DNA from 2 places in the Brochothrix campestris genome. Region 1 is predicted to be linked to the other one. Evidence: predicted binding sites of a transcription regulator. Region 1 holds the regulator's gene; the other holds the start of a gene.
The links. The regulator LexA, encoded in region 1, represses DNA repair genes until DNA is damaged. The targets are predictions, from matches to a motif close to CGAACATATGTTCG.
Positions count from the first base shown of each region.

Region 1 (8,199 bases):
AACGTCATCTCAGCTTCATCGGCAATACAAAAAGCATGGTCTTGCGGGTTTGTTTTCTTTTGGGCAATTGCAATCACACGTAGTCCTTGCTCGTTTAGCTGAGTCACTGCCCGCAACAACTTAGCACGCATGTCTTCATCTAACGGCAGAATATGACCATCAAATTCGACCGTTGTTGAAATCGCTAGCATTTCTTCAACTGCACCCTTTGTAATAACTTCTGTCTCACCTTTTTGATTTTTGATAACGACGCTCATCCGACGACGATTGAAATCAAAAGGAATCTCATCGATTTTTTGGTAATTATCAGTGTTAACTGCAAGTTGCTTTTCGGCTTCCGCAATTATGGCGACATCCATCAGATTTTTCAAACCCGTTTGATAAAAGCTATTATAAAAACCATGGCGTAAAATACGATCGTCTTCCTTACCGTTTACATTGAGATGATATTGGAGTGTGACCTTATCCTGTGTAATCGTACCGGTTTTATCTGTACAAAGCACATCCATCGCACCAAAATTTTGAATGGCATTAATATTTTTAATGATTGTTCCCTGTTTTGCCATTGCTGCCGTTCCTTTGACAAGATTGGCCGTTACGATCATCGGTAGCATTTCAGGTGTTAATCCAACAGCGACAGACAAACCAAACATTAATGCTTCGAGCCAATCGCCCTTCGTTAAGCCATTAATAATAAAAACGGTCGGAGCCATGAGCAGCATAAACCGTATTAAGAGCCACGATACTGAGCCCACGCCTTTTTCAAATGACGTTTTCAGTTTCACAGCACTAATGTCAGTCGCGATTTGACCAAACTGAGTTGCTTGTCCGACTGCAATTATGATCCCAACAGCTGTTCCACTGACGACGTTTGAACCCATAAAGACAAGGTTCTCAGCCTCAAGTTTACTTTTAGTTGGCATCGCTCGTGCACCATTTTTTTCAACAGGAACACTTTCACCCGTCATTGATGCTTGTGACACAAATAAATCTTTCGCTTCAATGATGCGAAGGTCAGCCGGCAACATATCTCCCGCCGACAATTCAATAATATCTCCAACGACAAGTGACTCAATCGGCTGCTCGACTGCTTTGTGACCATTGCGACGTACAGCAGCCGTAACTTCAATCATGTTTTGGAGCTGTTCGAGTGATTTATTCGTTTTAACCGTTTGAAAAAGACTGACAGAACCACTTAAAATGACCATCGTCATGATAATAATAACAGCTGTCATATCTTTGTCGGCAGCCGTTGCCAACGTATAATCTGTTATAAAGGATATAAATGCTAATGCAATTAAAACAATTGTGAACGGGTTTAAAAAGGCTTTCATCACTATCCGCCAATACGGTGTTTGATTAACTGCCTCCAAGCGATTTTCACCATACTCCGTAAGAGATTGAGTGACTGCTTCAGTTGTTAACCCTGTATGTGCACTGTTAAAGTAAGAAAATAATTCTTCCTCACTTGCCCGTGTTGCAAAATCGTACTTGTTTTGAGATGGTGTAATTGTTTTCTTTGTCATTTTTGTTCGCCTCTTTTCTGATTGTTTGTGCAATCAGCTGACAGCGACCTAACCGTCAGATACTTTTGTTGATTTCATAACGATCACTACTGTCAGTGACTGCGTCGTATGACTTTTGGGGTCATCTCCGCTCATCGTCTCACCCTTTCGTGTTACTAATTTGAAAACAAAAAAAGCCCGTTGTAATTTACAACGAGGGCATAACAAAATAGCAAAAACCTCGTTGAGTTTTAGCACTGTGCAACGTAAAGAGTACATCTTAGCCACCTTATGAAGAGCCTTAATCCGGCAATTCCTGTTCTACCACGTTGGTGTCTCTCGACATTTCCGGGCAGTGGCTTATGTTTGCATAGGAGCCTCACCTAACAATTTTTCATTTTCTTAACTTTTTAAAATTACCATTACTTTACGACTATGTCAATCACTAACATTACCTATCGTCAGGAAAAAGATGATTATCAGCATTAATAATATATCTCTCCGAAACAAAAAAAATAAATAAAAAAAGGTACAACTTCTATGAGTTATACCTTTTCATCATTAAATTAAAATTGAAATATATCGAAAAATAACATTTGTCAGTTTTCGTTCATTATTTCTTTTTCTTTTTAGCTTTTTCTTTAGTTGCTGCAGTTGCTTGTTGTTTGCTCATTGCAGACATCATTTGGTTGACTTTTTTCTGTGATGGTTTTTGACCCATTTGAGCCATCATCATTGTTAACATTTGTTCGTTAACAGGTGGGTTTTCTTGTAAGTATTTCATCATGTAACGACGTGCAATAAAGAAACCTAATGCCGCTCCCGCTAATAATGCTACTACAATTAATACAATCGCTAACCATAAACTCATTATCTGTTTCCCCCATTTCTCATTTATCTCTATTATTGTACTGTAAAAGCGCTGGTATGACAATAGCCTAGACGATGGAATCCATCGAATAGCACCGACTTACACAAAAATAAGACAACAGCTGACCGAGAAAAAACGGCAAGCTGTTGCCTCATTCTGCGTCTAACGTATCACATTATAATGCTTCGACTGTTTTAACGACGTTTTCAACGGTAAAGCCGTATTCAGCGATTACCGTGTCACCCGGTGCAGAAGCACCAAAAGTATCAACGGCAATGACTGCACCATCTAACCCAACATATTTACCCCAACCAAATGAGCTTGCCATTTCAATACCGACACGTTTACGAACAGCGTTTGGTAAAACAGACTCTTTGTATTCAGCTGATTGTTGATCAAATAGATTGAATGACGGCATGCTGACAACTGACACATCTGTTCCTTTTGCAGCAAGAGCCGCTTGGGCTTCAACTGCTAAGTTAACTTCAGAACCTGTGGCAATTAAAATTGCATCGGCGACCTCTTTTTGAGCTGGCGAGATAACATAGGCCCCTTTTAAGACACCTTCTTCAGCCTTAGCAGCAGAACCTGTAATGACTGGTAAGCCTTGGCGTGTTAAGACAAGTGACGTTGGGTGACTTTGTGACTCTAAGGCTACTTTCCATGCAGCTTTCACTTCATTACCATCAGCTGGACGAATGACAACCATGTTAGGAATTGAGCGTAAACCAGCAAGTTGTTCAACTGGCTCATGTGTTGGACCATCTTCACCAACTGCAACTGAATCATGTGTTAACACGTAAGTTACTGGTTGATGTTGAATCGCAGCTAAACGAGCAGCCGCTTTTAAATAATCTGAGAAGACGAAGAATGTTCCACCGAACACACGTAACCCACCGTGTAGTGACATCCCATTCATGGCAGCGGCCATTGCAAATTCACGCACACCGAACCAAATGTTACGTTGTTCTGGGGCATCCTTTGTAAATTGTTCATCCGTTTTAATCGTTGTGTTGTTTGATCCTGCTAAATCGGCAGAACCACCGAAGAAGAACGGTACTTTGGCTGCAATCGCGTTAATAACATCACCACTTGACGCACGTGAAGCTGTTGCCGAACCCTCAGCAAATGTCGGCATTTCTGCTTGCCAATCAGCCGGTAATTCACCTGCGAATGAGTCAATATATTGTTGCGCTAATGCTGGATAAGCAGCTTTGTATTCAGCAAATAGAGCGTTCCATTCTGCTTCAGCTTTTGCACCACGTTCAGCCACATTAGCTGTGTAGCGTGCGTATACTTCATCAGGAACAGTAAATTCAGGGTAATCCCATCCATATGCCGCTTTTGTAGCAGCAATGCCGTCAGCACCTAATGGCGCGCCGTGGACAGCACTTGTACCTTGTTTTGGTGCACCAAATCCAATAACTGTTTTAATTTCGATGATTGTTGGTTGTGTTTTGTTAGCTTTAGCAGCGGCAATTGCAGCTTCAATCTCAGCTAAATCGTTACCATCTTTAACTAACAAATGTTGCCAACCATAAGCGTCAAAACGTTTTTGCACGCTTTCTGAGAATGAACGATCTAAGTCGCCATCTAATGAAATATCGTTTGAATCGTATAACACGATTAATTTATCAAGTTGTTCGTGACCAGCTAATGAAACAGCTTCAGCTGAAACACCTTCCATTAAATCACCATCACCACATAAAGCGTATGTATAGTGATCAACAACGTTAAAGTTATCTTTGTTGTACATCCCTGCTAAATGACGTTCTGCCATTGCAAAACCGGCTGCCATTGCCACACCTTGACCTAATGGTCCTGTTGTCGCTTCGACGCCGTCTGTATGTCCAAATTCAGGATGTCCTGGAGTCAAGCTACCCCATTGACGGAAGTTTTTAAGATCTTCAATGCTTAATTTGAAGCCTGATAAGTGTAACAAGCTGTATAGTAACATTGAACCATGCCCTGCTGATAAAATAAAACGGTCACGGTTGGACCACGTTGTGTTGCTAGGGTTTACATTTAAAAAACGCGACCATAAAGTATAAGCCATTGGAGCGGCACCTAATGGTAAGCCTGGATGTCCTGAATTAGCCTTTTGAATAGCATCCATAGAAAGAGTTCGGATTGAATTCACTGCGAGTTGATCTACTTTATCAAACATTTAAAAAACATCCTCTCAAGATATAATTATATACGTATACAGATAATTCATTTGTCTTTCTATAGTTGAAAGAACAGTAATGTATTAATTCGTACAAGCATAATTATAAACCATTTCTAGCAAAACAACTAGAGAAAAGTTCGGAAAATGCTTTTAAATTAACAATGGAAACGCTTTGCACAAAAAAACATCGATTTGAGATTATCCTCACTTCGATGCCTCGGCGATCCATTTATTAATCTTTTGCATAGTAAATCGTGTGTGCATTGCTTTTCTTTTTAACGGGAATAACAATTTCTTGTCCGACTTCTAATTTATTCTCGTGCATGATGGGATTGTGATCACTCATCCATTTAACCATATGTTGTGTTTCTTTAGCAGTTTGTGTGTAGTCTTCAGCGATAGACCAGAGATTATCAGCTTCGACAATTGTGTACGTTTCATATTTCCCCTTGCCTAAATCACCACTTGTAAATCCGACAACCAATGTGAATACAATTAAAATAGCGATTAAAACAAGGACAAAAGCAAATTTAGACCAAATACGATCAATTACTGTTTTCATTTATAAATCCCCCAATCGAATGTTTGTTCGTGTTTATATCATAAACCGAACAAACGTTCTTGTCAACAGTAAAACAGAACAAACGTTCTTGTCAACAGTAAAACAGAACAAACGTTTGTGTTTTAACAACTGTGGTGTTATACTATAGTTATTAAATAACGATACAGAGGTGTCTAATGAAACTTTCTAAACGACAAAGTGAAATTTTCGAATTTATCAAAAATGAAGTGAAAACGAAAGGTTATCCACCCTCGGTCCGTGAAATCGGTGAAGCTGTCGGTTTAGCTTCAAGTTCTACTGTTCATGGTCACCTAGAACGATTGGAACAAAAAGGTTTGATTAAACGTGACCCTTCAAAACCACGTGCCATTGAAGTTATGGATGATTCACCTAAGGTGGCAACTGTCAATATTCCCTTACTTGGAAAAGTCACTGCGGGTGTGCCAATTACGGCCATTGAAAACATCGAAGAATATTTTCCGTTACCTGAATCAATGCTTACCAGTGATGCGAACCTGTTCATGCTTAAAGTGGATGGTGAAAGTATGATTAATGCGGGCATACTCGATGGCGATAAGTTAATTGTCCGTCAACAAAATACGGCCTATGATAATGACATTGTGATTGCGATGACCGACGAAGATGAAGCAACCTGTAAACGCTTTTTCAAAGAAGAAAATCGCTTTCGTTTACAACCAGAGAACGATACGATGGCACCGATTTACTTAACAAATGTTACCATTCTGGGTAAAGTCGTTGGGGTATTCAGAGAAATGTAGTCCTTCTTCAAGTAAACAAAAAATAGCCTTCTGCCAGCATCATTCCTGGCAGAAGGCTATTTTGGTTCTATAATTTATGGTGTTGGTGAATTTTCACTGATGCCTATTTTTCCGCGAAAAAATAGCAACATTTTCAAAATCCCTATAATATTAAGTCATCACAACAAATTTATAAGGGGGATTCGACAATGTCAGCTATCACTTGTAATAATATCGCAAATCCCTCTGGAATTACAGATGAAACTATTTCTTTTCCAAAAACATGGTGTTTAACTCAGTTAATTAAAGGTGTTTTAAGCACTTGTTATTTTGGTACACTCTCTTACACTCCCTAAAACAAATAACCTTCCAACCTATCTCTTTTTAAAGAAGCTAACGCTTCTTATGTAAAGGATGTAAAACAACCTTTATCGCTTCAACTTCGATGGTAAAACGAAATTGTTTTATCTCCAAACGTGTCATCCAAACACTAGCTGCCGAAGGACAGTTTATTACTTCTGAAAAAGATATCGCTTTTAGACAGAGTGTTTCAACAACTACTGTTAATCGTGCTTTACACCAATGGTCGCCTCAATTCAAACCGAACTATCAAAGGCTTCCACTAGATCTTTCAATGGATGAATTCAAATCGGTAAAGAGTGCTGATAGTCAGATGCATTTTATTTGCACTGATGCGAAAAAATATGAAATCATTGATATCCTCCCATCTAGAAGATTGCATCATCTCAGAGATTACTTTTCAAATTATTCATATGAAGCGAGAGCCTCAATAATAAACGTGCAGCGTCATGACGTTTGTGAAGGCGACTCTAGCGGGAAAAGTGGCAGCTGAATACCCCACAGCGGAGCGCGGAGGATGAAGCGTCACCCGCAGAAAGCGTCCTTCACAAATGTCATGACTACAAAAAAAGCAGCTACCAAAAAAGATAGCTGCAAAAATGACTTATTTCACTAAATTTTGAATAACAACACTATTTGACATAGAGCCGCTATTTTTTGTTATTTTCTAAAAAGGCACGAAAACCACTCACATGATAAGGCTTTGCTTCATAAGTGACGCGTAAACCTTCATTTTCAATTGCCGCCGTTGTGACAGGTCCAATTGACAACAAAGCAAACGTCGGTAACAACTGACGCTCTGAGGCTGTCAGCAATGACAGAAAAGAGCTCACTGTCGACGGACTCGTTAACGTGATACAATCACCGGCTTCAAACGTAAAGGGGATCCGTTTCGCAGGAACGACCGTATAGACGGTCGTATGGGTTAACCGACAAAGGGATGACAATGCATCTGCTAAGTCTGTCGTTGCGCGTGCAGATTGTGGCAGCCAAACCTTATCGGTTTGCTTAACCACCTGTGATACCGCTGCAACAACACCACTCGAGATGAATGAATCCGCCTCAATCACTGGTTCAATCCCATAGCCTCGCAACGCTGTCGTCGTGGCTGGCCCAATCGAAATGGCCTTAAATGTCGGGAATTGGCGCTCACCTAACACTGCTTCGACGGAGTTTTGACTTGTAAACACGATGTAATCCTCCGGAGCTAATTGGGTCAAATAGTGCTGTACCAACGTCTGCTGCTGTTTTTTTAAGGTCAAGACTGGAAAAAACAGAGGCCGATGACCCAATTCGGTAATGAGTTCCTGTAAGCTGGTCGCTTGATGTGTCATCCGCGTTACAATGATCCGTTTCATCTCATGACCCTCCCTAGTCTTTTGTTAACCAGCGACAGACGTCTTTTGCGTGGTAAGTAATAATTAAGTCTGCACCTGCACGCTTCATTCCAAGCAATGTTTCCATCACAATTTTTTCTTCGTCAACCCAGCCATTTTGAGCGGCTGCCTTAACCATCGCATATTCACCACTAACGTTGTAAGCGACAATCGGAACATCATGCGCATTACGTGTATCACGAATAATATCCATGTAGGCCATTGCCGGTTTCACAATTAAGAAGTCAGCTCCTTCAGCGATATCTGAGGCTGCCTCGCGCATCGCTTCCCGGCGATTAGCAGGGTCCATTTGATATGTTTTGCGGTCACCAAAACGCGGAGCACCATCAGCAGCATCACGGAATGGTCCATAATAGGCTGAGGCATATTTAACTGCATAGGACATAATTGGAATGGCGTGATGACCAGCTTGATCGAGCGCCTCACGAATCGCAACAACGAAACCATCCATCATGTTTGATGGTGCAATGATGTCTGCCCCCGCATCGGCCTGCGAGACAGCAGTCTGTGCTAGGATTGCTAATGATTCATCATTTAAAATTGTTTCACCATCGATGAGACCGCAATGCCCATGAT
Region 1 covers NZ_CP175511.1:1,322,490-1,330,688, forward strand. The annotation lists gene mgtA (magnesium-translocating P-type ATPase) at 1-1,526, opposite strand, end outside; M-box (ykoK) riboswitch at 1,736-1,903, opposite strand; gene ACJYYY_RS06495 (YneF family protein) at 2,119-2,376, opposite strand; gene tkt (transketolase) at 2,552-4,543, opposite strand; gene ACJYYY_RS06505 (LysM peptidoglycan-binding domain-containing protein) at 4,779-5,108, opposite strand; gene lexA (transcriptional repressor LexA) at 5,285-5,887, shown strand; gene ACJYYY_RS06515 (hypothetical protein) at 6,076-6,222, shown strand; gene ACJYYY_RS06520 (hypothetical protein) at 6,312-6,719, shown strand; gene ACJYYY_RS06525 (uroporphyrinogen-III synthase) at 6,877-7,584, opposite strand; gene hemB (porphobilinogen synthase) at 7,598-8,199, opposite strand, start outside.

Region 2 (8,199 bases), 1.1 Mb from region 1:
ATCGCCCAAACTTGGCTGTTCAACGGTCTTATCTTGTTGCTGCCATTGTGACGATTGGCTTGTGTTTGTCTCATTGCTGTCGGTTTGTTGCTTCGCAGTCTGGCTGCTGTTCATTTTCTCTTCAGCAGTCGTAACCCCTTCTTTTTTCGCCATATTTTCTAATAAAACCAAGGCTTCTTCCGTTGTAATGACACCCTGCTTTACAAATTCTAAAATGCGTTTACGTTCATTTTCCATCTTTGTCACTCCTCTTCCTTTATTAATCCTATGTGTTGTTACCTTATTTACTATACCTTTATTATGTCGCACAGCCCTGCGTTTGTCATAGGTCTAAAGGTTGATTTTAACCTCGGACTCACTCAAAAAAAGCTCAGTCACATGACTGAGCTCAGATTGTAGACACTTACTTAACTGTTTTCACCTTAGCCTTCGTACGGTCTTTATCACGGTTCATAACCGCTTTCAAGTATTTCCCTGTATAAGAAGCCTTCACCTCACAGATTGTTTCTGGCGTACCTGTCGCGATAATTTGACCGCCACCGGCACCGCCTTCTGGCCCTAAATCAATCACATAATCGCCTTGTTTAATCACATCTAAATTATGCTCAATTACGAGCACTGAATCGCCATTATCAACAAGTCGTTGCATCACTGTTAACAGTCGTTTTATATCATCTGCATGCAAACCGGTTGTCGGTTCATCTAAAATATAGAATGACTTGCCGTTTGAACGTTTATGTAACTCAGATGCCAGTTTAACCCGTTGCGCTTCACCACCTGATAAGGTGGTGGCTGGTTGACCTAGTCGTACATACCCTAAACCGACATCAACGAGCGTCTGTAACTTCCGTTCGATTTTAGGGACGTTTTTGAAGAATTCAACACCCTCTTCTATCGTCATCGATAATATATCACTGATGTTCTTACCGCGATAATGCACATCTAACGTTTCGCTATTATAACGTTTTCCATGGCACACCTCACACGGCACATACACATCCGGCAAGAAATGCATTTCGATTTTCAAAATACCATCGCCGCGACAAGCTTCACAACGACCACCTTTAACATTAAAACTAAAGCGACCTTTTTTATAGCCACGTACCTTCGCCTCGTTTGTCACCGAAAACAAGTCACGGATATCATCAAATACACCGGTGTATGTTGCTGGATTCGATCGCGGTGTTCGACCGATTGGTGACTGGTTAATATCAATCACTTTTTCAATATGTTCGATTCCAGTGATACTCTTATGTTGCCCTGGTTTCACATTGGCCCGATTGACTTGACGTGAAAGCGACTTACGGATAATTTCATTAACAAGCGTACTCTTACCCGAACCTGATACACCGGTTACAACTGTGAATGTATTAAGCGGAATACTCACATTGATATTTTTCAAATTATTCTCCGTCGCCCCTTTGACCGTGAGGAAGTTGCCATTGCCACTGCGACGTGTTGCCGGCACCGGAATAAAGGCTTTGCCACTTAAATATTTCCCGGTCAATGATTTACGACTCTTCATCACTTTTTCAGGTGTACCCGCAGCAACAATTTCACCACCATGTTCACCTGCGCCTGGACCTACATCGATTAAGTAATCGGCTGCTAACATCGTATCTTCGTCATGTTCGACGACAATTAACGTGTTGCCTAAGTCACGCATATCTTTTAAGGTTTGGATGAGGCGATCATTGTCACGCTGATGCAAACCAATCGATGGTTCATCTAAAATATAAAGGACCCCACTCAATTTCGAACCGATTTGTGTCGCTAAGCGAATTCGTTGCGCTTCTCCACCTGACAAGGTACCGGCGGTGCGGCCAAGCGTCAAATATTCCAAGCCGACATTGTCTAAAAAACCTAACCGGTTGCTCACTTCTTTCACGATTGGTTCTGCTATTTGGCTATCTTGTGCGCTCAATGCTAACGTTTTAATCCAGTCAATCGAGTCCGAAATTGCTAATTCACACACTTCACCAATGTGACGATCGGCAATTTTAACTGACCGTGCTTTCTCATTGAGGCGGTAACCCTTACATGCTTTACAAGATTGTTCAGCCATGTAAGTCAGCATCGTGTCACGAACAAAGTCAGAGCTTGTTTCTTTGTAGCGGCGTTCAATATTATTCAAGACGCCTTCAAACGCAATATCAACATCTTTCGTATTACCGAATTCATTCGTATAATGAAAGTGGAACAAGCGGTCACCCGATCCCCACAACAATAGTTTTTTATCATCTTCCGCGAGTTCAGCAAAAGGGACAGTCATATCAATGTTAAAGTCACGACAGGCACTGGCTAACATTTGCGGATAATACTTTGTGCTGATGGGATTCCAAGCTACAATTGCGCCATCACGCAAGTTTTTATTCATGTCTGGTATGACGAGTTCGACATCAGCTTTCAAGGTGCGCCCTAACCCATCACACGTTTCACACGCGCCATAAGGGGCGTTGAATGAAAAGAGACGCGGCTCAAGTTCACCAACATTAAAACCACAGTACGGACAAGCGTAATGTTCACTAAAGAGCAGTTCTTCACCATCAACTACATCGATAACGGCATAACCGTCGGCAAGACGCAAGGCAGCTTCGAGTGAATCCGATAGGCGTGTTTCAATGCCTTCTTTCACAACCACACGATCAACGATAATATCAATCGTATGCTTTTTGTTCTTTTCAATGGTTATTTCTTCAGCGACATCATAAATGATACCGTCGACCCGAACACGGACATAACCTTCTTTTTTAATATCTTGTAGCAATTTTTTATGTTCACCTTTTTTACCGCGCACGAGTGGCGCCAACAAACTAATCCGTGTGCGTTCAGGCAACTGCATAATCCGTTCAACCATTTGACCAATTGTTTGTGCCTTAATTTCAATGTTGTGCGTCGGGCACATTGGATGTCCGACTCGGGCAAATAACAACCGTAAATAATCATTGATTTCTGTCACTGTTCCCACGGTTGAGCGTGGGTTATGATTCGTTGTTTTTTGATCAATCGAAATGGCTGGCGATAAACCTTCAATCATATCGACATCGGGTTTTTCCATCTGCCCTAAAAATTGGCGTGCATAAGAAGACAGCGATTCAACATAGCGACGTTGTCCTTCCGCATATAAGGTATCAAATGCCAGTGATGATTTCCCCGAACCTGATAACCCCGTAATAACGACGAGTTTATCACGCGGAATCACAACATCAATGTTTTTCAGGTTGTTGACACGGGCACCTTTGACCGTAATTTCATTTTGCTTAACCATTCTCTTTTTCCTCCTTATGCATCGCTTTGGCCTAATGCAATAATTTTATCACGCAAGGCGGCAGCTGTTTCAAAGTCTAACATCCGTGCGGCCTCTTTCATCGTTTCTTCTAATTCGGCAACTGAACGTGTCTCTGTCACCGCTTCGCTTTCAGTCACTTCAACGTCAGTATTGCCGGCTGAGACCACGTCGTGAATCACTTTCTTAATTGTGGTTGGTGTAATACCGTGCTTTTCATTGTAAGCCTTCTGAATGATACGACGACGCTCGGTTTCTGCTAATGCTTTTGTCATCGAATCAGTCACACGATCGGCATACATGAGGACGTGTCCATTGGCATTACGAGCCGCTCGACCCATCGTTTGAATCAGTGAACGTTCTGACCGCAAGAACCCTTCTTTATCTGCATCGAGAATCGCAACCAGTGATACTTCTGGAATATCAATGCCCTCTCGTAACAAGTTAATACCGACGAGAACGTCATATTTACCGCGACGCAAGTCTTGGAGTATTTCTAAACGTTCGATTGTTTTAACTTCAGAATGAAGGTATTGTACTTTAATGCCCAGTTCTTTTAAGTAATCGGTTAAATCCTCTGACATTTTCTTCGTTAAGGTGGTAATTAAAACCCGTTCATCCGCTGCAATCCGGGCATTTATTTCGCCGATAAGGTCATCAATTTGCCCTTCAATCGGGCGCACTTCAACTTCGGGATCAAGTAAACCGGTCGGTCGAATAATCTGTTCAATCACATCGGGATTTTGTTCAAGTTCATACGGGCCGGGTGTCGCTGAAATGTATGTGATTTGATTGACATGTTCCTCAAACTCAGCTAGTTTTAACGGCCGATTATCTAAGGTTGACGGCAGTCTAAAGCCATAATCAACGAGCATCTGTTTTCGGGCCTGATCACCATTATACATCCCTCGAATTTGTGGCATCGTCACGTGCGATTCATCGATGATAATTTGAAAATCATCGGGGAAGTAATCGAGTAACGTATGTGGGGTTGAGCCCGGTGCGCGCAGCTCAATTTGACGCGAGTAGTTTTCCACTCCCGAACAATAACCAACTTCTTCAAGCATTTCTAAATCGTAGTTAGTCCGCTGTTCCAGACGCTGCGCCTCGAGGAGCTTCCCATTTGCTTTAAAATAGGCCAATTGTTCAGCTAATTCAGTGCGAATGTTTTGTAAGGCAAGCTCCATTTTTTCAGGCGCTGTCACAAAGTGAGTCGCTGGAAATATCGTCATATGTTCACGTTCGCCAATAATTTCACCGGTGAGGGCATCAATTTCACGTAACCGTTCAATCTCATCTCCAAAAAATTCAATCCGATAACAGCGTTCACTGCGTGATGCCGGGAAAATTTCAACGACATCGCCACGGACACGAAAACGTCCCCGTTGAAAATCAATGTCATTGCGTTCAAACTGAATGTCGACTAGTTTTCGCAACAGCGTATTACGCTCGAGTTCCATTCCAACCCGCAATGAAATAAGCCGATCAAAATATGATTTTGGATCGCCTAAACCGTAAATACAGGACACACTTGCTATCACAATTGTATCCGATCGTTCCAGCAATGAGGCGGTCGCTGAATGTCGCAATTGATCTATTTCATCGTTGACGCTCGAGTCCTTTTCAATGTATAGATCTTTCGATGGTACATATGCCTCTGGTTGAAAAAAATCATAGTAACTGACAAAGTATTCGACCGCATTATCGGGGAAGAATTCTTTGAACTCACTGTATAACTGACCAGCTAATGTTTTATTATGAGCAATTACAAGCGTCGGCTTATTGATTTCACGAATCACATTTGATACCGTGAACGTTTTACCGGTTCCGGTCGCACCAAGCAAGGTTTGTTGTTTGACGCCTTGTTTAAGGTTAGCGACTAATTTTTCAATCGCGCGTGGCTGATCGCCCGCGGGTTGATACGGTGATACTAGTTTAAATGCTTCATTAGCCATTTTTAACGCCCCTTTTTTACATATTCATAGTGTTATTTTAGCAGAAACGACCAAAAAAAGCGAAAATACGTTCGCCTTCACAAAAAAAGCCCCATAACAAATGTTATGGGGCTCCAGCTTGTAGACAAAGTCGAATTAAACTGATTTTACTTTGAAAGTTAGTTCAAGTGACTTTGGCTTCAAGATGACTTGACTGAAAAGAAACGTTGTTATATCCTCTCGTTTAATCAGCTAACTTCTATGATATTTCATGGAAAAGTAGCGACGGGAAATAGTCGCTATTCTATTCCATTCCAATATCTTCAAAGTTGAACGAGCTGATTTCACTTTCGTTCTAGTAGGCACGACGAGCGAGTGACGGTGCGCGTACTGATGGTACGTAATCCCGAGCGAGCAAGTCGTAACGACCTAGAACAACGTTTATCTTCAGTTTGTAGACTAAGACGAATTGAACTCCTTTTTTCTAGCTCCTCACAAGGCACGGCTTTACGCTGGTCAGCACTGCTCATCGTGTTCTGCTTTTGCTCTTTTATGCTTGATTAAATTGACAACGACAAGCCCCATCGTAATTGAAAAAGCGTCTAACAGTATTAATAAAAAACCAGTTGTATAGCCTAAAAAGGCACTCGTCATAATCAGTATTACCGTCAAACTAACTGCTACAACACGGCTATAGGTAACTTTTGCCAATAGAAGCACCATCAAAAATGGTAAGATAAGTGCGGATAAAAAAACATCGATACTCATCTTAGCTATTTGCCTTCAATAAGCTTAAGGTTGTCGCAATGAGTTGACTGGCACTTTTCTCATCCTGCGTAAGCACATCTGGCAAGATTTCATCGATGAAATAAGTAACTGATGCTAAATGACGGTATCGCAAAATCGTTTCGAGCGCTTCAGCATAAATGTCATAAAATAGCGGTTCGCTATTGCCTTGTTGGATTTCGGCATATGATTCATAGAGTAAATCAACCTTGTCGGCCACTGCTAACAACTGCCCTTCAAGTGATTCATCCTTGCCTTCTTTAAAGAAGCGTTGAAAGTCAGCTTGAAAACGTTCGGGCACTTCTTTTTCAATAAAGTTCGTCGTCATCGTTTCTTCGACATCACTCAGCATTTCACGGAGTTCCACCGAGGCATATTTCACTGGTGTTTTTATGTCACCGATGAATAACTCGGAGTAATCATGGTTTAATGCTTTTTCATATAACGACCGCCAATTAATCGCTTGTTGGGCTTGTTCTTCAACCAACCCTAGAAATTGGGCAATTTGAGCTACCTTAAAGCTATGTGCTGCCACATTATGTGGTTGATATTTGAATTTGCCTGGACATCGTACAATTAATTCCAAATCTGCTAAACTGCCAAAAAAGTGATGAATACCCATCTGCCCACATCCTTCTGTCGTGTTATTTTTGTTATCATATCACATTTATTCAACATTAGGGTAGTGGTCTGTTACGATTTCAAGCTTCATCCGTAGTGTGTAATGTTTTTTCTTCGGCACCCGGTATCAGCAGTGACAAGCTAAGAAGCGTCACGATTACGGTTGCCCCCATATCTGCTAAAATAGCAAACCATAAGGTCAACCAGCCGGGAATTGTTAACAACAAAGCGATGAGTTTGAGGCTGAGTGCAATCCCGATATTGAAATAAATCACACGCTGAACCTGGTGTGCGATTCCCTGTACAATTGGTAAACGTTTCAAGTGATTTTGCATTAAAACAACGTCAGCCACCTCAATTGCTGCATCGCTCCCTTGTCCCATTGCAATGCCAATATCAGCCGTAGCAAGCGCAGGTGCATCATTAATGCCATCGCCAATCATGGCAACTGTGTGTGTGGTTTTCGCTGTTTTAATATAGCTAACCTTATCTTCCGGTAATAAGTTGGCATGGTAATCGGTTAGCCCTGCTTCTGCCGACATCAATGCCGCACTCTGTTCATTATCGCCTGTTAGCATCGTTAGCCGTTTTACACCATTTTTTTGTAGCGCTGTAATGGTCTCAGACGCCTCTTCTCGTAGCTGATCACGTATACCAAAGATGGCTAAGACCGTCGTTTCATCACCTAAAATAGCAACTGTCATACCGTCAGCTAGCATCGCTTCATACGCTCGTTCACTAGTTGTGCTCCAGTGTTCCGGTGTGAAAAGACGTTTATTTCCCAAGAAATAATGCGTGGTCGCAACTTCTAATCGGAGACCTTTTCCTGCCAGTGTTGTTACTGAACCTGCGGTAATTTCCGTTGTCAGTTCTTGTGAAGCAGCGGTTAAAAGGGCTTTTGCCAATGGGTGTTTCGACTCACCTTCCATTTTGACAACTAAACCATATAGCTTTGCCTTATTAGCATTTTCAGCAATCCAAGTCGCATTAACCTCCAACTCACCCTTCGTCAGAGTTCCAGTTTTATCCATCACAACCTCTTGTATTTTGGCTAGTTGTTCTAAGAATACTCCACTTTTAACAAGGACACCGCTTTTTGCACTACGGGTAATACCTGCCATCAGAGCGATTGGGGACGATAGCACTAGCGCGCATGGGCAACCGATAATTAAAACGGCCAAGCCTTGATAGAGCCAACTCTGCCACTCACCCGTTATTAGACTGGGGATAATAACTACAAGTATCGCTAACACTAAAATAAGTGGGGTGTATATTTTTGCGAATTTATCAATCGCTAACTCAAGAGGTGTTTGTTGACTTTGCGCTTCTGCCACCAAAGCGAAAATTCGAGCAATCGCTGATTCTTCATATCTTTTTGTAACGCGTACGACAAGCGTGCCATCTTGGTTAACTGCACCACCATATACGGGGACACCGGCAGTTTTTTTTACTGGTAAAGCTTCGCCCGTAATCGCTGCTTCGTTCATATGACAATATCCCGTCAACACAACACCATCTGTCGGCATTTTTTCACCGGCTTTAACAATCACCACGTCGTCAATTTTCAAGGAC
Region 2 covers NZ_CP175511.1:232,404-240,602, reverse strand. The annotation lists gene ACJYYY_RS01185 (DUF4097 family beta strand repeat-containing protein) at 1-237, opposite strand, end outside; gene uvrA (excinuclease ABC subunit UvrA) at 404-3,268, opposite strand; gene uvrB (excinuclease ABC subunit UvrB) at 3,283-5,241, opposite strand; gene ACJYYY_RS01170 (DUF2198 family protein) at 5,737-5,988, opposite strand; gene ACJYYY_RS01165 (HD domain-containing protein) at 5,990-6,628, opposite strand; gene ACJYYY_RS01160 (cation-translocating P-type ATPase) at 6,708-8,199, opposite strand, start outside.
Region 2: the regulator LexA is predicted to act here: its motif matches at 5,302-5,315, upstream of uvrB (excinuclease ABC subunit UvrB).